2 regions of the Staphylococcus gallinarum genome follow, and region 1 is predicted to be linked to the other one. Evidence: riboswitches for the same ligand, from Rfam matches in the RefSeq annotation. Region 1 holds a riboswitch; the other holds the start of a gene.
The links. A riboswitch is a leader RNA that binds a small molecule or an ion and turns the genes downstream of it on or off. The one in region 1 is predicted to bind thiamine pyrophosphate.
Positions count from the first base shown of each region.

Region 1 (6,408 bases):
ATATTCCGGCAATTATCGTAATCCAAATATCTGGATGTGATAAGTTAAACCATAAGAAATTAGGATGCTCAGTAAATCCACCCTTAGAAGGATATTTTAATACGAAGAATAATCCCATGATGATAGGCATTTGAATTAACATCGGTAAACAACCTAACATACTCTTCATTGGATTCATATCATATTTCTTATAAACTTCCATCATTTCTTGGTTTGCTGCCATTTTTTCTTCTTGTGTGCGTGAGCGTTTAACTTTTTCTTGAATTGCGTCGATATCTGGCTTTGCAACTTTCATTTTTTCACGCATCATATGACTATTTTTATAGTTTGATAGCATGAATGGTAATAATACGACACGGATTGCTAATACAAGTACAATGATTGCTAGACCGTAGTCATTGTTAAAACTTGATCCTAGCCAATGAATAAGTTTATCCATTGGTTCTACAAATGTATTAAAGAAAAATCCGTCTCTGTTTTCAGGTTTTGAATAGTCACAGCCAGCTAAAAAGACCATTACACCTAAAAGCAAAGGTAGTAGTGCTTTCTTCTTCATTTTTCCACCTCTAATGATTTATTCACATAGAATTTATTTTATCATACTCAAAGAGAAGTAGAAATCAAAAACAGTGAATTTTATATATTATTCAACAGTTTGTAAAAATTGTCGAACAGTATTTGAAACTGAACTACTTTGAGCAATAGCAGAAATCACTGAAACGCCATCTGCGCCATGCTGCATAATTGTATTTGTATTATCTATTTGTATACCACCTATTGCCACAATTGGTAAATCTCCAACATGTGCACGTAAAGTTGGTATCATTGAAGGACCTACCGGTGCATTAGCATCCTTTTTAGATGAAGTTTGATACATCGGACCAACACCAATATAATCAACATGTGTAAGGTCAGATTGTTGATACTCATCTTCATCACTTATGCTCAAACCAATAATTTTATCTTGAAACTGAGTTGCAAATACATTAACTGACTGATCATCTTGTCCAACATGTACACCATCCGCATCGATTTTACGAGCTAGTTCAATATCATCATTAACTATAAATGGTATATTGTAAGCACGACATAATTTTAATAACTCTATTGCAAGTTTTTCTTTATCATTCCCTCTTAAAGCGGTAGCACCCTTTTCTCTAAATTGGAACATCGTTATACCCGCACTTAAAGCTTCCTTTAATACATGTTGAATCGTAGTTGTTTCTGGAATATCTTGTGTCCCACATATAAAATATAATTTTAATTGTTGTTTATCAAACATCCTTATACCTCTGTTCTACGATTTGATTTTAAATAATCATCATACGAAATATGATATAACGCGTCTAGTAATGCTGTCATAAATGAGGCCGGTCCTTGATGACCTGCCAGTTGTTCCGCTGCTTCAGCTGCAATATTATAAATAGCAACCGCTTCTTCTAATTGCTGTATTTGTACCTTTCCCTTTTCAGTTAAAAAGGCCCCTACAATAGCACCTAATAAACAACCCGCACCAGTTATACGTGTCAGTAATGAAGAACCATTTGACAATTGAATCACTTTGTTATCCTGCGCTATAATATCTTCTTTACCTGTAATTACAATCGCTGTTTGTAATTGATCAAGTGCTTTACGTGCGATATCTATTGCATCTAAATTCACATCACTATCTGTACCTTTCATCGTTGTTTCATCATCGATTAGTGTTAGTACTTCAGAAGCATTACCTTTAATGACTGCGATATCAATTTCCTCTATAAATTGCTTACAGAACTGTTTTCTAAAATCAGATGCACCAACTGCAACTGGATCAAATATCACAGGTGTACCAACTTTATTTGCAATTTTAGCAATTTCTAACATATCTTTCGCTCTATCTTTAGTAATTGTGCCAATATTGATTAATAATGCTTGTGCAACGGATAACATTTCTGTCGCTTCTTCAGGTGCTTCACTCATTGCCGGACTTGCCCCTAAACTCAGTAAGCCATTTGCAGTAAAATGTTTAACAACGCCATTGGTATAACAAATAATTAATGGCTGCATGGTTTTTATCTTATCTAAATTATTCATCATCTAACCCCACTTCTTTCATATATGCAAAGTGATTTACTGGTCCTCTACCTTGTCCGATTTCTGGTGTATGTTTAATACTTAACGCTATAAAGTTTTTAGCTTTTTGCACAGCAGCATAAATTGATTTGCCTTTGGCTAATTCTGCTGTAATAACTGCTGAAAATGTACAACCTGTACCATGTGTATGCTTTGTTTCATAACGAGGTGAATCGAACGTAAAAACGTCTTCCGTGGTAAACAAGTAATCTTTAGCAGTCGTTAAATCTGTAGAATGTCCACCTTTTATCACAACACCTTTACTTCCAATTTCTTCGATAAATAACTTTCCTGCTTTATATATATCTGCTTCAGAATTAATCTTAAATCCAACAATTTCCTCTGCTTCCGGGATATTTGGCGTTGCAACAGTGGCATATGGTAATAAGATATTCTGTAAATCTGCTTTTGCTTCGTCATCCATTAAGGCATCTCCACTTTTTGCAAGCATCACTGGATCTATGACATATGGAATTTCTGGATATGCTTGTAAATATTGTGCAATTAACTCCATCATTTCTTTAGATGCAATCATCCCTGTCTTTATAGCTTGAGGCAATTCATCATCAAAGACACTTTCTAATTGTTCTTTTAACCATTCTGTTTCTAAATTATGAATATGTTGTACGCCTTTTGTATTTTGAGCAACAATACTTGTTATTGTCGCCATACCATAAACACCACATGCATGAAATGATTTCAAGTCAGCCATAACACCTGCTCCGCCTGTAGGATCAGTACCTGCTATTGTCAAAGCTATTTTAGGTTTATTCATCTTTATCTCCTCCAAATGACCATGCCTCTTGATTATAAGACATTGCAAAAAAGTTTTTTTCATGTATCGTACTTTGTAAAAATGATTCTTTAATTTCATTTCGTTCATCTTTACTAACATGTGCTGTTAATTTATTCATTAAATCATCAAAGACTTTAACCAATTCATCCATTTCAGTACTGTAAAAGTCAAACCATTGTTTTAAAATTGAATCTGTATTTAATTCTGGATCTTGAAGTGCTCTATTAGCAATCACTTGATATACATATGGGCAAGGTGCCATAGCAGCTATTGTATATGCTGCATTTTCTTTAGCAAAGGCATAATAATACATATGTTTTATATAATGGTCTCCACTTGGGGGCCAAACCTTTTCTTTAACGATTTCATCATATGGAGCTTGCACATAATCCGCAAGAATTTCGTGTGCTTCAACTTCACCATCTACTATAAATTGAATTTGTTCAACTAAGAACTTAACATCTGTCAATTCAGGCATTTTTGGTATCAACAATGCATATATATTCGCAAATTCCTTCAAATAAGACGCATCTGCTCTTAAATAAAATTTTGTCGCCTCGTACGACAACTCTCCATGGAGCATGTCTTGGATAAATGGATCATCATATATGTCATTTAAAATAGGTGCTGCTGCTTTTTTTAATTCTTCTGAAAATAACAAAATCAAAGTCCTCCTATAATAAAAAAAACTACATTCCAACAATAGGAATGTAGTAAATCTATAGAAGTCGTAACAAAACATGACCTACTATAAATTGCACTACTTTCCTACGTTGGTACTAACCAAATCAGGTTGTAAGGGTCTGAATTTATTCATCTCAGCCATTTGGCTCCCCTAGTAGTATTTTTTAATCTTTATATTTATTTAAACATAACAAAATGTTTATAACATTGCAATAAAGTCCAATTCACAAAATAAGCTCACCCCTAGTCTGGAGTGAGCTTAAAATAACTTATTTCATATATATTATGCAGTTACCCATTGTGAAGCACCAGCTGTATTATATAATTTAACTGCTGCTGCGTCTTGAACTGATTCTGGAGCTTCTGTTGGAGATACGCCTTTGTACTCATCAGGAGCTACTGAATCCCAAGTGCTTTGTAAGAATTGATATTTACCTGCTGCACCTGTTGATGGGTTTACAGCTTTAAGATCGCCACCTGATTCACGTTGTGCGATTTGTTGTAAATGACTATTTACATTTACTGATGAACCAGTTGATTCTTCACTACTTGAACTTTGTTGTGTTGAAGCTTGTTGTGTTGTTGCTTCTTGTTGTGGTTGTTGTGTTTGTTCAGTTTGTGGTGCTGCTTCTTGAGCTGGTTGTTCAGTTTGTGTAGTTGTTTGTTGTTGTGGTTGTTCAACTTCAGTTGAACCAGAATTATTATTTGAAGCGCCTTCGCCATAACTCCATGACCATGTTTCACCATTTGATTCAAAGTTATAGTTGACACCGTTTAAGTTAAAGTTATAGTTATATGAACCTTCATGTACTGGAGATTCATTTAATTGTTGTGGATTTGATTGAGCTAATTGCGCTAACTCAGCTTTATTAACACCTTGTTCTGAAGCGTCTGCTGAATTTCCTGCTGCAACGCCTGTTACTCCTAAACCTACTGCTAATGTTGATGCAATTACTGTCTTTTTCATTTCTAAAAATTCCTCCTATAAGGTAATTAGTTTTATGATTAATTTGCTAAAGCAACTATAACATTCAAAACATACCTGTAGGTTACAGAGAAATAAAAAAACAACAGTCTTTTTTACATCCTAGTTACATCAAAAAAATTATATATTTTTTGAATTTAAACTGTTTTAGATTGCTATGAAAGCTTTTAAGCGTTTGTGATTGTTATTAACTGCGTAATATTATTGTAATTTATCTGACTATTCAGTCAATAAAAACTGTCACAACAGTGTTTTTTGGTGTGTTATTACACTCTATTTGAATGTGATTATCTTTATTTTCAACATGACAAAAGCTATCCTTCTCAATTTCAATCATTAGAGAAGAATAGCCTGAAAAGTATAATGAATAGTAGGATTAAATGTATATTAATTTGAATGGATTATAAAAGGGATTATTTGTTATAAAGTGGATGTATTAAACAATTTCAAATAATTTATTGTTTGCTATTTCAGATTGTTCGGTTAATTGTTGTTGCGCATCTAGTGGGATAGTTTCATAAAGTGATGTACTTTCTTTCGTAGCACGTTTAGACATGAACTTAATTGATTCGACAAATATTTCAGATACAAAATGTGTCTGACCTTCTTTCTCATATTTACTAGATTGTAACTGGCCAGTAACGCCGACTAGTGAACCTTGGTTGATATAGTGTTCAATATTATGAGCTAGTTTACCGAATGCTTTACAATATAAATAATCACAAATGGTATTCTGGTCTTTGTCTTTGTAACTCCGATTAACAGCTACACAGAACGTAGCTAATTTCTTTCCCTCCTTCTCATATATTTGTGGGTCCTTTGTCAGTCTACCGACAATGACAATGTTATTAATCATGTGTCACCTCCTTCATAGCCTTATCATATGCAAAGCGGTCTTTATAGTCAAAACACAATTATATACATATATTAAGAGTAGATTCATCACATTTTTATAAATATTACCTTTCTCAATTAAAATTACGTTATAATACTACTATAAATAGAAATATCGTAGATTTTAAAAATTATAATTGGATGTGAAGACGATGAAGACCTTTAAAGCCGTTCGATTTCAAATTGTATCAGAAAATGGTGGTGTAACTGAATACGAATTAGATGATGGTGTCATTATCAATAAAGAGAGTAGTGGCACTGGCTGGTTGCTTGAAATCGTCATTTCAGATTTTCATTATGAAACAATGAAAAAATATATGGACGATGAAACACTACTAGATATCCGTGTAGTTATTACACGTCCAGCCAATGATCCTGCATTGTTTGATGCCACGATAAAACATATTAGTAAATTGGAACAAGCACAGTCGATTTCGGTAGTTTTTGAATGTCATATTTATACATTGAGACAAGTTTATGCTGAAAGCTTATTAGAACAATTAATCGATGAAGGATTATCTGGAGAAGAACTCAAGAAATCATTTAATAGAATGATGCAATCTAAACCTCGATTAAAAGATGAAAAGTTTGAAAAAGAATAAAAATAAAATAACCGTAAAAGTTATAGTATTTACATACATAAAACTTTTACGGTTATTTTTATTATTTACTATCTTGTAGGGCAAATGTTAGTTCACAGCTACATGCAACTTGTCCATCTACAGTTGCTTTAGCATTACCTTTACCAATTGGCCCTTTCATCTTCGTAATTTCCACTTCTAATTTTAAAGTGTCTCCAGGAGTTACTTGCTTTTTAAATCTGCATTTATCGATACCTGCAAACAAAGCTAACTTTCCTTTATTGGCTTCATTGTTTAACATTGCGACGGCACCTGTTTGAGCCAAAGCCTCAGTTATCAATACACCAGGCATTACC
Region 1 covers NZ_CP069082.1:917,900-924,307, reverse strand. The annotation lists gene yidC (membrane protein insertase YidC) at 1-556, opposite strand, end outside; gene thiE (thiamine phosphate synthase) at 644-1,282, opposite strand; gene thiM (hydroxyethylthiazole kinase) at 1,285-2,073, opposite strand; gene thiD (bifunctional hydroxymethylpyrimidine kinase/phosphomethylpyrimidine kinase) at 2,066-2,887, opposite strand; gene tenA (thiaminase II) at 2,880-3,569, opposite strand; TPP riboswitch at 3,657-3,755, opposite strand; gene JN168_RS04135 (transglycosylase family protein) at 3,876-4,559, opposite strand; gene JN168_RS04130 (single-stranded DNA-binding protein) at 5,014-5,433, opposite strand; gene JN168_RS04125 (YwpF-like family protein) at 5,624-6,073, shown strand; gene fabZ (3-hydroxyacyl-ACP dehydratase FabZ) at 6,135-6,408, opposite strand, start outside.

Region 2 (6,408 bases), 430 kb from region 1:
TCAGAAATTAGAACTATCAGTTAATAGTAATAAAATCATTGTACATCTGTAATAAGAAAAAAGAATGATAATCCCACATTATTATTAAAGTGACGATATAAATTAATAAATAGCACTTTTGCGGAGAATTTTTCAAAAATTGTAAGTAAATTAATAATAATTTGAAGTGGTGTAGTAATAAACGTATAATCTTAGCATTAATATGTTAAAAGATAAAAAAAGAGATCTAAAAACACTGCCTGAAAGTGACTTTAGATCTCTTATTATTTTCGTCCATAGGAACGAAGTTATACTGAGAATGTTGTGTTATTTACTTTGTTTAAATGGGTGCATAAAGTTTAATTCTGGGAATGGAATATAACTATGATGATAGATGGCAAGTTAAATAGCCGTTTATAACACATAAAATACATCCTCACACAATATTATATAACTAATAATCTTCTAATACAATATACAATTATTTTGTTATTTAATTTATTCTGGGCTTTAACTGAGCTGTTTGCTATTAAGGGTACACGAATTGTCAGATTAAACGAATGAGAAAACTTATAATAAGATTTATTTGCTGTCTTTTCTATATAGATCATATGCTTTGTAAAGAAATAAAATAATCGTAATGACTAAGAATAGAGTAAATAGACCATTGAAGATGGAATTGCTATAAATTTTAAAAATTGTAATAGAACTTAAGCCTTCTAAAAATACTGAACCGGTTGTTTTAATTTCAAAAAGATCAAATGCAAGTAGCGTTAATGAGATAAGCGTCATGTATCCGAGCGTAATAATAAAGAGGTTAAACAAATCGACGAAAAATATTTTTCTCATAACAACCAGCCTCCTCTCTTACTTTTATATTGCCAACTAATCAATGATTTAAAGCTTGGTTTAATATAATTTACATAAAATTTACAATCAATAATTAGGTGGTATACAGAGTGGTTGTCGAACAAATATAATATTTATTGATAATAAATTAACTAAAATTACAAGATTCGTAAACAAATTTAATTCTAAATTGTTTTGAATGTGTGTTTATTGTGTAAAATAATAAGTAAGTTTCATTTTTATGGAGTTGCAGAGGAGGGAAAGTATGTATAAGGCTATTATTTTTGATGTGTATGGTACTTTGTTTGATATGGATTCATTAAAAAATGAAATGATTGAGTTTGATGAAGATACTGCAACAAAGATTACTAAGTTATGGCAAAAGACTCAATTAAGACATATGTTTATGAGGCAGGTTATGCAAAGATATATCCCTTTTGATGAATTGACGAAAGACTCACTACGACATACTTTAAATGTTTATGATATTCAATATAATAGAGAAGATATTAATAGATTGTTTGAAGCGTTTTTTAATTTAAATTATTACAAGGAGATACCTAAATCATTAGCCAATTTAAGAGATAAAAATATTGATGTAGGTATACTATCAAATGGTAATGATAATATGTTAATGCCACTCATAGATAATTCAGAACTAGGTGGTTATATCGACACACTTATTAGTGTTAATGAAATTAAACAATATAAACCGAGTGCTGCAAGTTATGCACTTGTATTAGAGTATTATCATATGAATAGAGAAGATATATTATTTGTCTCTTCAAACTCATGGGATATTACTGGTGCTAGTAACTTTGGATTTGATACAGCTTGGGTAAATCGAACAAATAAAAAGTTTGATGTAAACGGTCCAACACCAACGATAACGGTAAGTAATGTGAGCGAAATGGTGAAATGGCTAGAGTTAAATCATAAATAAAAAAGCAGTAAAATTCATGTTTAAGTCGACATGAATTTACTGCTTTTTTTATATTTAGCGAAGCTAAATATGCTTATAAAAATAAGGAGAACTTTAAAATTAAAAAAACTATATTCGCTACACAAATAATATATCATGAATAAATGATATTGTGACCTAACAGTTATGTCACATTTAGAATTTCACTATGGAATTTAGGCTTCCAATAATATAAAAAGATTGCAGTTATCTCTACAAAGATCATGAAAATTTTAGTTAATTCAAACATACATAAGCATAAAATGGGTATGGTTAAGCAGTAATAAAATTCATGAATAATAAAATAGTTATTAAAATTATTATTAAAAGATATTAATTAGGAGGGCATCATGGTTATTTCAAAAAGGTTCACAGCAATTGCATTACCTGTATTTTGCATTATTTTAGTACTCGCTTTATTTATTGATTTGCCAGTATCTAAACATTTTATGAATCAAAATTCAATCTTTGGGACAGTATTTCAAGATTTAGGTCTTTTTCCGCCAACTGTTATTTTGATTCTTTCAATGATTATTTTGAATTTTTATGTGTTTTCAAAGTTTGAAAGTAAATTGATTAAATATATCATTTTATTTTTATCTTTTATTTATACTTTGATAAAAGCTAATACTTTGGTATCTGAAACATTTAAATATATCTTTGCAACAATGGACAATATTGAACGACATAAGCCATTAGGTGTGGCTAGTAATGAAGGTGATACCAGTAATGCATTACCAATGGGGCTAAGTTTCTTAATCACATTCATTTTACTTATGTTAATTACATTATTTGTTACAAAATTTTGGTTACAACAAGTGACTCAAACAGAGATAGAAAGATTAGTTCGCGTTGCATTTGTTAGCTTTTTTGTATTATTAGTAGGATTAGAAACGATTGATAGTTTGAAGGAATTATGGGGGCGAGCAAGACCTTATGAAATTGGTCATGACGGCGCACATTTTACAAATTGGCTTACAATCAATGGTAATACTGGTCACAGTTCATTTCCATCTGGTCATACAACTGATGCGGCTTATTTAATGTTTTGGGCATTTTACTTTAAAACACGTGTTGCCCAAAAGCGTATGTTTATTATTGCATTTATGTTTACTATTATCATGTGTGTGAGTCGTTTACGTATTGGTGCACATTTCTTAGGCGATGTAACCATGGCCTTTACATTAATTACTTTATTGATGATAGCAGCAGATTATATGATTTATAAATGGAATGCAAAACACTTACATTAAAATAGAACAGAACATTAATATAAGTACCTAGGATTCTGTTTGTTAAACAGAATCCTAGGTACTTATTGTATTAGATTATGTTTATATTAATTTTCAAATTTATTTGTAATTATTTTTTATTAGTGTTAAGTTTAATTTAGAATTTAATAAGAATTGCTAGGGGTGCTTGTTAGCTGAAAGAGACATTAGTCTCAACCCTTTGAACCTGATCTGGTTAGTACCAGCGTAGGGAAGCAGAAAAGTACAGTATAAATGGAAAGTCTATAGAGTAGATTTTTATTTACTGTCGCTTCACTAAATATGTGATTTTCGACCAGGTCTCCTAGCAATAATAAAATGCTAAGGAGTTTTTTTTATGAAACAAGAAAAAATAGAATTAAAAAAGCAATTTCCATCAAGTCAAAGGATTTGGGTGAGTGGAGAAGATTCAGATATTCAAGTTCCATTTAGAGAGATACAACTTTCACCAACAGTAACAGAAGAAGGAACAACGGTTAACAAACCGGTGTTAGTCTATGACACTGCAGGTCCATATCATGATACTAGTTATACAGTTGACGTGCAAAAAGGTATACCCAAATTAAGAACACCATGGATAGAAGATAGAAATGATACATTGGAATATGAAGGTAGGAAAATTGTCTCACTGGATAACGGATTTAAATCTAATAATCATAAAAAATTTGTCGAGACACCATTTAAATATCAACCGAAAAAGGCAAAAACAGGACAAAATGTTACACAAATGCATTATGCGAAACAAGGTATTATCACGAAAGAAATGAAATTTGTAGCTAAACGAGAAGATGTCTCACCTGAATATGTGCGTTCAGAAATTGCACGAGGACGTGCGATTATTCCTAATAATGTCAATCACCCTGAATCAGAACCAATGATTATAGGTAAAAACTTTCAAGTGAAAATAAATGCTAATATTGGTAATTCGGCAGTCAGTTCTTCTATAGAAGCTGAAATAGAAAAGTTGGTTTGGGGCATTCATTGGGGGGCAGATACGATTATGGATTTATCTACTGGTAAAAATATCCATGCTACGAGAGAATATCTATTGAGAAATTCCCCTGTTCCTGTTGGCACTGTGCCTATCTATCAAGCATTAGAAAAGGTAGATGGTTCTGCTAAGGACTTAACTTGGGAAATTTATCGCGATACTTTAATTGAACAAGCAGAACAAGGCGTTGACTACTTCACGATACACGCAGGCGTATTATTACGTTATGTCCCGACAACAGTGGATAGATTAACTGGTATTGTTTCAAGAGGTGGATCTATCATGGCACAATGGTGTTTAGCGCATCATGAAGAAAGCTTTTTATATACACATTTTGAAGAAATTTGTGAAATAATGAGCCGTTATGATATTGCAATTTCTCTTGGAGATGGATTAAGACCCGGGTCAATATATGATGCAAATGATGAGAGCCAAATTCTGGAATTAAAGACATTAGGGGAATTAACTGCAATAGCTTGGGAATATGACGTACAAGTGATGATTGAAGGGCCAGGACATGTTCCGATGCATAAAATAAAGGAAAATCAAGACTTAGCTGATTTCCATTGTCAAGAAGCGCCTTTTTACACATTAGGTCCATTAACAACAGATATTGCACCAGCCTATGACCATATTACGTCTGCAATCGGGGCAGCCCAAATTGCTAGTTATGGTACAGCAATGCTTTGTTATGTTACTCCAAAAGAGCATCTGGGATTACCTAATAAAGACGATGTGAGAGAAGGTGTTGTCACGTATAAGATTGCAGCACATGCAGCTGACTTGGCAAAAGGTGTCAAAGGAGCACAACAAAGAGATGATGAAATTAGTAGAGCACGATTTGAATTTAGATGGTACGATCAATTTAATCTGTCGCTAGATCCTGATAAGGCACGTTCATATCATGATGAAACACTACCTGCTGAAGCAGCAAAGGTTGCCCATTTCTGCAGTATGTGTGGGCCTAAATTCTGTTCGATGCGTATCTCTCACGATTTAAGAAAGCACAATGATTTAAAAGAAGAAGGATTGAAACAAAAGTCTGAAGAATTTGTTTCAAAAGGTAGTAGGATTTACCGTTAGAGATAGAGTTTTGGGCGAAAATTCCCATTCTTAAAATAAGAGAACTATGCTATGAAGTGATGCTCCCTTTAAAGTAGTTACTGAAAAACGTAAACTTTGAAGGGAGCTTTTTATGATCCCAAAAGAAAATGAGCTTTACTCAAATATAACCACAGCGCATTATAAATTATATAATAATAGCGGTATAAAATATTGAGAAGTATTAGGTCGAGACTCCTAAGGAAGCAGTGTCAGTTGAAGGCCGAGGCTGAGACGGCATCTTAGGAAAGTGAGATAATAATATAAATATTGTAAAGTAAATCTTCTAGCTAAAAGTCTGAATGTATATAGCACAAATTAATGTTTCGTACTTTGAGAAGGATTTAAATCTAATTGATAGAATGCTAAATCTAACCATTTATCAAATTTATAACCTACATTTTGAATGGTTCCAGAATGTTTGAATTTAAATTTTTTATGCAAGTAAATACTATAATCATTCGTAGCGTCAATGCCTGCAACAAGTGTTCTATAGCCATTATTACGAGCAGTTTGGATGATTTCAGCCAGCAATTGTGATGCAATCCCTTTTCCTCTATGATGTTTATTTACATAAATAGAGTGTTCAATAGAATATTGATAAGCGGGCCAATCTCTAAATGTACCATAAGTAGCGAAGGCTATCGCTTCACCTCTTTCATCGTATACAAGAACAGGCTCTTGTTTATTAAGTTTATTTTCAAACCAAGTTTCACGTGATGCCAAAGTTTGAGGTTTATAAGTATAAACAGCGGTAGTATTCAAGATCGCATCGTTGTATATTTCTAGTATATTCGGTAAATCTGATTGCTTAGCATGACGTATCATAGCGCATCCCACCTTATATTAAAGTAAATTAGAAATCACTATCACAGTTATAAAAGTATGGCATTCATAATTAATATGAAACACTTAGTTAAACCAAGATATTTACGATGAGTGATTTAATACTATTTAACACTTAATTATTAAGTTCTGCAATGTATTGTTGTAAAAATTCTCCTCATTTATTTAAATATTTGGAATGCGAAATAACATATGGACTAGTCCAATTCTAAATGTATTGTGCTATACTTATATTCTGAAATATAAGTGCTAACATTAAAGGAGTATAAAAGAAATGAATAAGCTACTAAGGATAGTTGGTGTCATTTTTATTTTAATTGCAATTTACTTTTTAGCTAAGCCTCATATTGATAATTATTTAACAAAGAAAGCCGATGAAGATAAAATAACGGAATACGATAAAAAACAAC
Region 2 covers NZ_CP069082.1:491,586-497,993, forward strand. The annotation lists gene JN168_RS02035 (hypothetical protein) at 562-828, opposite strand; gene JN168_RS02040 (haloacid dehalogenase type II) at 1,094-1,771, shown strand; gene JN168_RS02045 (phosphatase PAP2 family protein) at 2,140-3,042, shown strand; TPP riboswitch at 3,191-3,291, shown strand; gene thiC (phosphomethylpyrimidine synthase ThiC) at 3,398-5,134, shown strand; gene JN168_RS02055 (GNAT family N-acetyltransferase) at 5,471-5,980, opposite strand; gene srtA (class A sortase SrtA) at 6,273-6,408, shown strand, end outside.
Region 2: it holds a riboswitch for thiamine pyrophosphate, as region 1 does, so the genes downstream of both, thiC (phosphomethylpyrimidine synthase ThiC) here and tenA (thiaminase II) in region 1, are expected to answer to the same signal.